2 regions of the Sporosarcina saromensis genome follow, and region 1 is predicted to be linked to the other one. Evidence: riboswitches for the same ligand, from Rfam matches in the RefSeq annotation. Region 1 holds a riboswitch; the other holds the start of a gene.

Region 1 (5,919 bases):
TTCGGCGTACCAAGACCGAATTTCGTCTTGCCGGACTCGCGACCTGGCAGGTATTCGTCGGCGGTCATTGTCTCGTTCTCTTGCATTTTCTGTTCGATTCCTTCTTTCACGCGCCGGCCGTAGTCCTCATCGGCTTTCGTGAAATGTTCGACCATCGCATCCTGGATACGCTTGTCGCAGACGGCGAGGGCTTCGGACAGGTTGTTGATCAATTCATCGAGTTCCCAGTTCTCAAAGCTGCGGTACGTGTCACCGGCCTGGCCGTAGTTGTTCGGCCGGTCGATTGGCGCGCTCATCGCTGCCGCGTTGAAGGTCGGGCGGTGAGGCGGTCGCTCGCCTTTCGGTGCCTCCTGTAAACCGCCAATCATTGATGGTTCATAGTTGATATGCGGATTGTCGCCCGCTTCGTTCGGGTCGCGGTGGTCCATCTGGCCGCGCATTTGATTCGTGCGGACCGCAGTTTTTGGCGCATTGGATGGCAGTTGCAAGTAGTTGGATCCAATGCGGTAGCGCTGCGTATCCGAATAAGAGAACGTCCGTCCCTGCAACATTTTGTCGTCGGAGAAATCCATGCCATCGACGAGGACGCCGGTTCCGAATGCCGCTTGCTCGATCTCCGCATGAAAATCAACCGGATTCCGATCAAGCACCATCCGTCCGATCGGCAGCCACGGGAATTTATCTTCCGGCCACAGTTTCGTGTCGTCCAGCGGATCAAAATCAAGTTCGTCGTGGTAGTCATCTTCCATGATTTGGACAAACAGTTCCCACTCCGGATAGTCGCCGCGCTCGATCGCTTCATAGAGATCCTGCGTCGCATGGCCGACGTTCTTCGCTTGTATCTTATCGGCCTCTTCCTGCGTCAAGTTCCGGATGCCCTGCTTCGGCTCCCAGTGGTACTTCACGAGAACCGCCTCGCCTTTATCGTTCACCCATTTATACGTGTTCACCCCAGAGCCTTGCATATGGCGGTACGTCGCAGGAATCCCCCACGGTGAGAACAGGAACGTAATCATATGTGTCGCTTCCGGCGAGCGGGAGACAAAGTCGAACATGCGCTGCGGATGCGGAATATTCGATGCCGGGTCCGCCTTGAATGCATGGATCATATCCGGGAACTTCATCGCATCACGGATGAAAAAGATCTTCAAGTTATTGCCGACGAGGTCCCAGTTGCCGTCTTCCGTATACATTTTCACCGCAAAGCCTCGCGGATCCCGGGCAGTTTCAGGTGAATCCTTGGCACCGCCGACTGTCGAGAAACGAACGAGCAACGGCGTCCGCTTCCCAGCACCTTGAAACACTTTCGCCCGTGTGTACTTCTCCACCGGCTCGTCCCCGACTTTGCCATACGTCTCAAAATAGCCATGCGCCCCCGTACCCCGCGCATGAACGACGCGTTCCGGAATCTCCTCACGATCGAAGTGCGAGATCTTCTCGATGAAATGATAGTTCTCTAGCGTCGCTGGTCCGCGGTCTCCAATCGTCCGGATGTTCTGGTTGTCCCTGACCGGATGCCCTTGGCGTGTCGTCAATGTCTCGCGGTGTACGTCCTGCCCCTTTTGCTCATTTTGATTCTTGTCCTTTTCATTCAAAGAAATTACCTCCTACGCTAGTCTATTGGAAGTCCGCCAATTTAAAATCGGCAGTCGTCAATGTAAATAGCCTACCCTCAATTCAATGACAAAAAACACGAACTTTCGAAAGTTGCCAAGGGACCTTCTGCATCAGTTTTTGCTATTCTTCATGTACACTGGATTTCAAGTGGTGAAATGTTTGAAAAATTTTCGATTAAAATAGGCTTTCTGTTCTTTTGCCTACTTTTCTCATGGAATTGTATCTATTTTTCATGATACATCAAAAAATCACCCAAACTCGCATAGATGTACAGCTCTCCATTTTATTGACACACGGCAATAAGCACCGAGATGTCCTGGAGACTTATTATAATGAAAGAAGCCATCCATCATCTCGTATTGATGGAAGCAAAAACGGACACGACGGGCGTGATTATGGGTTAACAAGGGGATGCAATGATTTCCTCAAGGAAACTGACAAAAGAGACTAAAATGTGTTGCATTCCTCCAATTTTGACGGTGCTTGTGACAGAGACAAGCACTTTGAATGGGTATACAAGCAAGCATAACATACAGTACACCTACAATATTCTGAATTTACATTTACGCAATCGTAGTGAATTGACTGAATTCACGCTATCACAAGCACCTGTTTTCAAGCCCTAAATATTCACGTAACGTATGACCTTCATAATCGTTTTTGTAAATACCTCTCTTTTGCAACTCCGGCACAATTAATTCAACAAAGTCTTCTAAACTACCGGGCAATGTCGGCGGCATAAGATTAAATCCATCCGCCACCCCTTCTTTAAACCAAAGCTCCATCTGATCGACAATCTCTTCCGGTGTGCCGATGAGCGTGAAATGTCCCCCACCAGCATTCAGATACCCCAACAGCTCCCTTACTGTCGGGTTTGTATCATGAATAATTTCCAGTATCGTCTCGTACCGGCCGACTGGCCCAGTAAATTCTTCGACAGGCGGCAATGGAGGAACCTTTTCATCCAATGCCCAATCGGAACAGTCTTGCCGGATAAACATGCTCAGCTGTTTTAAAGCTGTTTCAATAGGAAGTTTCACATCTATTGCGGCTTTCTTGGCAAAAGCCTCTTCACGGCTCTCCCCCACATAGGTGACTAAGCCCGGAAACACTTTAATATGTCTGTTGTTCCCGCTTTGTTTCACTTGCTCATTTAATTTGTCCCGAAATCTTTTGGCTTGCTTAAGATTCCATGACACTGAGTAAACGGCATCAGCATGTTTTGCGGCTAATGCAATGCCTTGTTTGGACGCCCCTGCCTGCATCGCCACCGGTTTACCTTGAGGGCTTTTCGGCGTAGTGGACGGTCCACACACTTTAAAATAGGTGCCTTCATGATGGAATGGCGAGATATTTGCAGGATTGATCAACTTTTTCTCTTCACGTTGATGCAAAAATGCTTCACTGTCCCATGAAAGAAATAATTTATTCATTAACACAGCAAATTCATCTGCCTTTTCATACCGTTCATCATGCGAGGGCAGTTGATCCATGTTATGATTTTGCGCCTCAACATCAGTCATTGACGTAACAAGATTCCAACCTACACGACCTTTAGTAATATGGTCTAAACTCAAAAGCTGGCGGGAAGCTGTAAACGGATTGGAAAAAGTGCTTGAAATCGTCGGAACTAACCCGACATGGTCTGTCACTTGGGAGATGGCTGTTAAATTGATGAGCGGATCAAACCAAAATGCCGGCAATTCACTGGAACTCTTTCCTGCAAAAGATTGATTATCCGCAAAGAATACGACGTCAAGCAAGCCCCTTTCCGCCAACTTGGCCAAGTCTTGATAATAGGAAATCTCACCAATGCGTTCAACACTTGAGTCAGGCATGAGCCAAGCAGCTTGGTGGTGCCCGCACCCATACAGCAAAACACCTAAGTTCAATTGTTTCCCTTTTTGTTCAGTCACTCTCCACACCCCCATTTGTCAATTCATTGTTAAGCCGCCATCGACGGTATAATTCTGCCCTGTAATGCCGCTCGCATGGTCTGAAGACAAAAAAGCGACCATATTTGCAACGTCTTGAGGGGTTGTCACTTTTTTCAACGGCGTAGCGTTCGCAATTAATTCAAATACTTCCGGCGTTGTAACAGCACTCGCATTCGTTGTTTTCAATAAGCCCCCTGAAACGACATTCGCTTTTATACCGTATGCCCCTAACTCGGCAGCGATATTGCGTGTAAAACCGATCAATCCGGCTTTCGCTGTCGTGTATTCATGATAAGGAACGACAGGATTCTGAAACAGATTCGTTCCGATATTGATAATACTTCCATTTTGTCGTTCAATAAATTGAGGAATGACACTTTGAATGACGTTAAATGCTGCTTTTAACGTCCCATCCAACTGTCCCTGATAATCTTCCCAAGATAGTTCACTAAACGGCTTCTGCTTGACTGGATCAAATTTGAAATCGATTAATGCATTATTGACGACCACATCAATTTGCCCGAAGTATGCCGTTGCCTTTTCCACCATGCGCTCTACTTCTGCACGATTGGTGACATCCGCTTGAATCGCAATCGCATGATCTTTTCCAATCTCAAAAGCCATCTTGTCGGCTGCCTCTTTGCTTTTATTGTAATTAATGACGACCCGAAATCCTTGGCTTGCCAATGTCCTTGCGATCGTTGCCCCTAATCCTTGACTACTTCCTGTTACCAACACGACCTTTGTCATTTCAACAGCTCCTAAACATGTAATAGTTGAATAGGCAAATGGCAGCAAAAAAAAATACGCAACCTTCCAAAAGGAAAGTTGCGTAAAACAAATATGACACACTAAGAAAAAGACAGAGTCATCCCTCTTCATATGTATGAATGTTCACACTTTCCTACGCTAGCATCAACTAGATCAGGTTCAAAGGGTTTGAGTTTCTACTCATCTCAGTTAAATAACACCCCTAGTGCATCCTATTAAGTTTTTAAGGTTTTGTATAACGATTGCTGCCATTTCTACTATTCTTATTGGTTTTCACCCTAAACCATATCATACTGTATGATTGATTACAACCGGACCATTTATTACCTAACATGTTGTCCTTCCAAACGGTCATTCAATAAAGGAGCTCAAATAAAGACGCTGGGACAAAACTCTAAATAGACCGTTCCTCTGCGCTCCAAAAGGCACGCTTTCCGCGGGGCGCGCTTGAGCCTCCTCGTCCGCTGCGCTGCCTGCGGGGTCTCAACATTCGCGCTACAATCCCGCAGGAGTCGGCCTTTTTCCGCTCCGACTCACTAAAGAATTTGAAAAGAAACACTGGAAAAATATTAAAAACTGCATTAAAAGGCGAATTAGCCATAATGCAGTTTTTTTATGTTATGTCCCAGCCTCTTTCGCTCCAATTATTGATCTGTTTGTTTTTGCTTTTTATTCAAATACTCTGTACGTAACTTTTCAAGATGCTGCTTTTTATCAAACTTAACAGGCTTGTTTTTTTCATGATATTTAGTCACAGCCGATTGACCTTTATAATCCAATTGATATTTTCCCACTTTGTTCACCTACTTTTTTTTTTCACGACTTTAAAAGAGAATCTATTCATCAAATAGAATGCGCATTATTTAAATGTAGTATACCATTTACCTTTATTCGCGTACTGATTGCAGGTGTAGGAACTTTACTAATAAACACTACAACCACGACATTCTTGTATACACAATTGTCATGAATTAACTAAATTTAACCTGACACAGGTACCCGTTTTTAAGAACAAAGTTGGCCGAAAAAAGAAGAGCAGCAGTGGCTGCCCTTCTCCTATACGCGCTCTCTATCGGATTAATTTGATTCACATCTTATTCTCTACTTATAGTATACCATCATCTGATTCTCATTTATAGAGTACTTTTCCCGCCACCACTGCCTTATACTTTAATACTAATACTTTTGACGGTGCCTGTGCCAGAAACAATCACGTTAATTCAAGTAATTTGAATGGTTATACAAGCAATCATAAGAAACGTGATACATACAACATCCAGATTTTATGTATATGCAATTGTAGTGAATTAACTGAATTCAACCTTGCACAGGCACCTGTTTTAGGTCTTGTTCCACAAATACGGATAAAACGTGAAAGAACAGAGTTTGGATTTAATAGGATGTATCCCTGTGGAATGAAAATGTAAGACCTTTCCCGCTAAGGAAAGATGCCCTTATAGAGTGTTCTGTGATTGTTGAGTTTCAAAAAAATACCATTCTGAAGCTTGGTTTTGCGTGCGTAAAAATAGCAACAACATGGCACTTGACTTATTTCACATTAAACGCTGTGCAAGAAACATTCATGTTAATTCAA
Region 2 (5,919 bases), 720 kb from region 1:
ATGGGAGCTGCCACGGTCTTGATGGCAAGCGGGGAAGACGGTTTACCCGCTCAAGTGAAAGCAATCATCGCAGACAGTCCATACAAATCTGTCTATCAACTGTTCACGTACCAAATGAATCGCATGTTTCACTTGCCGGCATTTCCATTATTAGATGGCACAAGTGCGCTCACGAAAATTAGAGCGGGCTATTCATTCCGAGAAGCGAGCGCTTTAAAAGAAGTGCAGAAGACAGAAATCCCGATTTTTTATGTTCATGGAAAAAGTGACACTTTCGTTCCGACCGAAATGGCCGAAGAACTGCACCAGAAAACAGCTAGCGAATCAGAGCTGTTTCTAGTTGCCAACGCCAATCATGGTGAAGCGTATGCACTAGCAGGTGACACGTATCGAAAGAAAATGGGGCATTTTCTCGATCGTTATATGAAATGAACGACCAGTTCCTCCATGCAAGTCGGGGGAACTGGTTTATTCTTTTACACAGCATCAAACGGAATCACCACAAATATGTTTTGTGAAAGGAAGGTTTCTTTTCATCTAGCAAGGGAACTTAATGAGTAGGAGGTGCTTGAAGTGGAAAAAGTGATTTATATTGTTAGACATTGTTCAGCTGAAGGTCAATCACCGCATGCAGATTTGACAGCGGAAGGAATTGTACAGGCGGAGAAGCTGGCAGCATTTTTTGATGAGGTAGAAGTGGACCGTATCGTTACAAGTCCTTTTGTCCGAGCGCGCATGACAGCTGAACCTTTAGCGGAGCGGAAAGGATTGTACTTCGAAGAGGATAGTCGATTGGCGGAACGGACGTTGAGTTCGTATGATTTTGAGGATTGGTTGTTAAAATTAGAGGATTCATTTCTCGATGTCCATTTGAAATATGAAGGTGGCGAGTCATCACACGAAGCGATGGAGCGTGTATGTAATGTGGTCGAAGAGTTGCCAGATGGCTCCAAAACGGTGCTCGTTACACATGGAAATCTGATGACGCTCCTCTTAAGATGTTATGACGAGCACGTCGGATTTGCAGAATGGCAGGCACTGACGAATCCCGATGTGTACCGGGTGCATGTAACTGAAGTGGGTGCAAACGTAGAGCGAATTTGGCGGGAAGAACTTCTAGAAGAGTCTCATTCATCCGACCATGTTTTTGAATGAAATGAACGCATCAAAAAGAGAGTCGTCGAAGTTACATACTTGCCGACCGTACAACTGGATACCATCCCTCTAGCTACCATTGTTGGCGATAATAGCTTCCCTAAAATCATATACCGCTCCTCGCCTAATCGCTGGAGCGGTTTTTACGACTCAAAAAGTTATCGATTGAATAGGCTCGCTTATCAATCGAGTTCACAAAGTTATCGATCGGATACCATGAGTTATCAATCAAGTTCACAAAGTTATCGATCGGATAACTAAAGTTATCACCATATCGGGACTTTAGAACCACGCTCACACTTGAACTAAATTCCTCTGACCAAACGTATTCTTACAATCGCCCACCGACACTTTCGATTTTATGCCACGCTGAAGTTTGCTGCAGCCGGACAACAAGAATTAGCCCAAGCGCCGCGCCACTCACCGTTGAAACCATAAATGGGGGGACGAAAAAGAAGGCAGTGACCGTTGTACCCATTAAAATCTTCGCATAAGGTACTGCCAAAAGTGACGCAATCACGCCTGTACCAATCACTTCACCAATCCCAGCGAGCCACGCTTTACCAAACTGTTTATAAAATAGACCTGCCAATAACGCACCGATCATGCCACCGGGGAATGCGAGTAATGACCCTGTGCCAGTCAATACTCGAATAAGTCCCGTCAAAAATGCAATAACAACTGCGGGAATTGGACCTAACAGAATGGCTGCAACTACGTTCACCGCATGCTGGACTGGATACGCGCGTGCTATGCCTGCGGGGAATGAAACGAATGTCGAGCCGGCAACTGCTATCGCAACAAACATCGTCATGATAACCATTTTTCGCGTGTTCATAAAGGAACCCCTTCTTTCTCTATAGATTCAGCAAACGCTTTAGTCGCCGCATAGACATCCGTTGCTCCAGCAATTGATGAAATGACCGAAACCCCGTTTGCGCCCGCAGCAAACACAGGTGCAAAATTATCGACAGTAATGCCGCCGATGCCGACAATCGGTAAATCAGGGTAAACAGACCTTGTCGTCTGAATGAACTGCGTGCCAGCTACCGGTTTTGCGTCCGGTTTTGAAGTGGTCGTGTAGACAGGGCCCATTCCGATGTAATCAGCACCCGCTTCAATTGCGGCTAGCACTTCATCCGACGTATGTGCAGACACGCCAAGTATTTTCCCAATGCCAAGCCGTTTGCGAACAATCGCTGCCTGTTCATCTTCTTGCCCAACATGTACCCCGTCTGCATCAAGTGCTAAAGCAAGGTCCACATCATCGTTCACGATGAACGGAACACTATATTCCTTGCACAACTCTTGGCATTGTCGAGCAAATTCCAGCAATGCTTCGCCTCTTTTCGCACCCGGCCCTTTTTCTCGTAACTGAAAGCAAGTAATGCCGCCACGCAAAGCGCACTCGAGCACATGTAGAGGGTCCTGCGTTCCTGTATTCGTCGAACCCATTATGAAATAAAGTGCCAGTTGCTCTTTATTCAATTATGACAACCTCCTTTGCATCCTGCTTCAATCGATTATATGCCCAGTGATTCGTTGGCCCGTGACCTCCGCCTAATTGTAAGCCATCCGATATGGCCGCTTGAATAAATACCTTCGCTTCACGCACTGCTTCCTGCAAACTTTTTCCTTGCGCAATGAATGCAGTAATTGCGGCAGAAAACGTGCAACCCGTACCATGCGTATCTTTTGTAGCAATCCGTTCTGATTTTAACGTGAATGAATAGCCGTCTGCCCCGAAGAAAAAGTCTTCCGCAAACTGCGCATCATTGCTATGTCCGCCTTTTAAAATGACCGCTTTTGCCCCTGAACTAAGAATCCGGTTCGCTGCTTCTTCGTAATCAGCTGTCGACTGAATCGTCATATCCGCAAGCACTTCCGCTTCCGGAATATTCGGCGTGACGAGAGTAGCAAGAGGAAGTAAATGTGCTTTCAAAGCAGTAACGGCTTCATCTTTAAGTAAAGATGCGCCACCTTTTGCGATCATCACTGGATCAATCACGAGGGGTGGGCAGCCATTGTGCCTTAATGAAACTGCTACCGCCTCAATAATGTCTGCTGAAAATAGCATCCCTGTCTTCACGGCTCCTACTGAAAAATCGTCCAACACAGCTTGTATTTGAGCAGTTACACCTGCCGCCTCAATCGGGTAGACACCGTGTACGCCTAACGTATTTTGTGCAGTAACAGCCGTTAACGCGGACGTCCCGAATACACCAAGCTCTTGGAACGTCTTCAAATCTGCCTGTATACCAGCCCCCCCGCCACTATCTGAACCTGCAATTGTCAAAGCTACTGAAGTCATCTCAAATCCTCCTCTGTTATTGCATAAAGTGCGTTCAATAAATTCACAGCAAAGTCTCCTGGTCCAGTAGATAGTGCCGCTGCCTGTTCACCTGCTCTTTTATAAATAGCCAAAGCGTTTTCCGCTGCTTCCAACTTGTGATCGTCTGCCACTGCAACAAATGCAGCAACGACCGCACTTAACAGGCAACCTACGCCTGTGACACGTGTCATAAGTGAATGGCCCCCAGCAATTCGCACGACCCTTTTGCCGTCTGTAACAAGATCCTCAACACCGGTCACTGCAACAAGACAGCTGTATCGCGTCGCCACTTCAAGCGCGAGCTGTTCCAAATCTGCCTCTCCATCTCCTGCATCAACCCCTTTTGCTTGCCAATCAATTCCTGCAATTGCTGCAAGTTCCCCAGCGTTGCAACGAATAAGGGACACAGGAACTTTCTCTAAAATCGATAGGACAGCGGCTTTTCGGAATGAGGTCGCTCCAGCACCGACTGGATCGAGGATGACCGGAATGCCATTAGCCGCCGCACGCTCCCCAGCAAGGCACATCGCCTCGACACTGACCGCTTTAAGCGTACCGATATTCAATACGACAGCTGATGAAACAGCCGCCATATCCGCTGCTTCTTCAACCGCATCCGCCATGACAGGGGAAGCTCCTAGTGCAAGCAAGCCATTCGCTTGGAAATTCGCAACAACAATATTCGTAATGCAATGAATCAACGGTTTTTCATCTCGTAGTTTTTGTAAATACATCGTCAACATGCCTCCATATATGCAAAAAAGCCGCTCCTGACAGGGCGTCAAGAAGCGGCTTGCAAATTCAATGGATAGAAGTTGCGCACCCACTTCCCTCCGCTGGTATCAACCAGATCAGGTTCAAAGGGTCCGCGTATTCATACACGTCTCAGCCTAGCGCATTGCATGTTTCATTTGCTATCAGCTCTGTCCGATTTTTAATGTTTCACCATGATATACGCATAGTGAACATGAAATCGGTACGAGTGTTTTGCAAATTTACACACGTGCATAAGGCACCCCTAGTGGCAATTTTACGATTTGTTTTCAAAATTACTATAACATAGTTTCGCAGATTCGCAAGAAGGGCAAGGAAATAGTAATGGGTACATTCAAGCATGTTGATGCATATAAGCATACGCCATGTACGCGGATAGTGACTGGGACGCACAATCGTTAATGGATAGATCGTTCACTTTCGCATAAGCTGTTCAATTGATTGGTACGTTATGTTTAGCGATGTTGAAAGTTCCCCAAAATAGAGGTAAAGGGAGGCGCAAACATGTTATTTGAAATACAGTCTGTAAAGCATGAACATGATTTGATTTCATTCACATGGAATGATGTCGGAGGTTTTTACAACGTGTATAAAGATGGTGAACATGTCTATGAAGGAACCGTGCCGGAATTTCAAGACGGGGATTTCAAACATGGTAAATTCTATCATTACATGGTAGAACGTGTTGAGGATAATCAAGTCGTCGATGTCATTGCATTGCAAACGTCTGCTTTTGCTGAAGAAAAGAACGTCGAGAATCCCTTGCAATCTCTTGTCATGACGACAATCGTAGCGAAAACGCAAATCGCCTTGTCATGGGAAGGTATGAAGGACATAGAAGAATACGGCATTTATCGGAATGGAAAATTTGTAAAGATGGTCAACACAAATTGGTACATCGACCGGGATATTGACATGGACGAATCATACGACTATATGATTCGAGCAAGACGTCCGCTTGAAAAATCAGAGGAGCGTTTGACATCCGTTAAATCGGTTTTGTCTAATGTGTTTGGTTCGCTGCATCCCAATTCATCACGTAAGGAAGCTGCTATTGAAACATTTTCGACCGTCAAGTGGATCGGCAAGCCGCGAGAGCTTTTACAGCCAGTGAATGAAAGGGAAAAGACGTTGCATCCTATAGATCGATGGAAATTACGTTATACAACGTTTCTTGCAGAGGAATGGGTACGGAATCCAAATTTGTTGTCACCCAATCATTATTTCAAAGGAGACGCCCGTGACTTTGATCCGAATGGCGATGGTTTTCGTACGCGTGTCGATATTGAGCTCGCGTACGATGAAAAAGGTGAACCGCTGACGTTTACAAAAGAGGTAGGTCCGTCAATTGCATATGACCATTTAAAAAACTTCCGGGAAAAAGCACGAGCTTCTTCAGACGGGATTACGCTGCAACGCAAAGATCACAAAAAAGGAGAATCCGGATTTCTTCTCGAACATGCAGTAGGCAATCCATTGACAACAGCGCCACTCATTGACTATGAAGTGTCTGCAGTGTTTAAACGGCATGGAACGTTCGATATGTGCGGCTATTTTGACCCAGCACCCCATCATGAAATTTACTTGATGAAGGGGAGAGGGGAAGCTTGGAAGCCAGTGTTACAAGTTGAAAGTAGAGGACTTGCCTTCATGTCGGA

What was found. Region 1 has a riboswitch for thiamine pyrophosphate ahead of ACVHUV_RS08210 (3-oxoacyl-ACP reductase). Riboswitches for the same ligand answer to the same signal wherever they lie in the genome.
Region 2: linked by a shared signal. The riboswitch ahead of thiM (hydroxyethylthiazole kinase) and the one ahead of ACVHUV_RS08210 (3-oxoacyl-ACP reductase) in region 1 are both predicted to bind thiamine pyrophosphate.

The regions. Positions count from the first base shown of each region.
Region 1 is NZ_CM142738.1:1,650,166-1,656,084, reverse strand. Features, by position in the region: gene ACVHUV_RS08220 (catalase) at 1-1,595, opposite strand, end outside; gene ACVHUV_RS08215 (LLM class flavin-dependent oxidoreductase) at 2,217-3,533, opposite strand; gene ACVHUV_RS08210 (3-oxoacyl-ACP reductase) at 3,552-4,304, opposite strand; TPP riboswitch at 4,439-4,539, opposite strand; gene ACVHUV_RS08205 (hypothetical protein) at 4,970-5,119, opposite strand.
Region 2 is NZ_CM142738.1:934,662-940,580, forward strand. Features, by position in the region: gene ACVHUV_RS04540 (alpha/beta hydrolase) at 1-432, shown strand, start outside; gene ACVHUV_RS04545 (histidine phosphatase family protein) at 574-1,155, shown strand; gene thiW (energy coupling factor transporter S component ThiW) at 1,487-1,993, opposite strand; gene thiE (thiamine phosphate synthase) at 1,990-2,610, opposite strand; gene thiD (bifunctional hydroxymethylpyrimidine kinase/phosphomethylpyrimidine kinase) at 2,636-3,466, opposite strand; gene thiM (hydroxyethylthiazole kinase) at 3,463-4,221, opposite strand; TPP riboswitch at 4,299-4,517, opposite strand; gene ACVHUV_RS04570 (DUF3238 domain-containing protein) at 4,766-5,919, shown strand, end outside.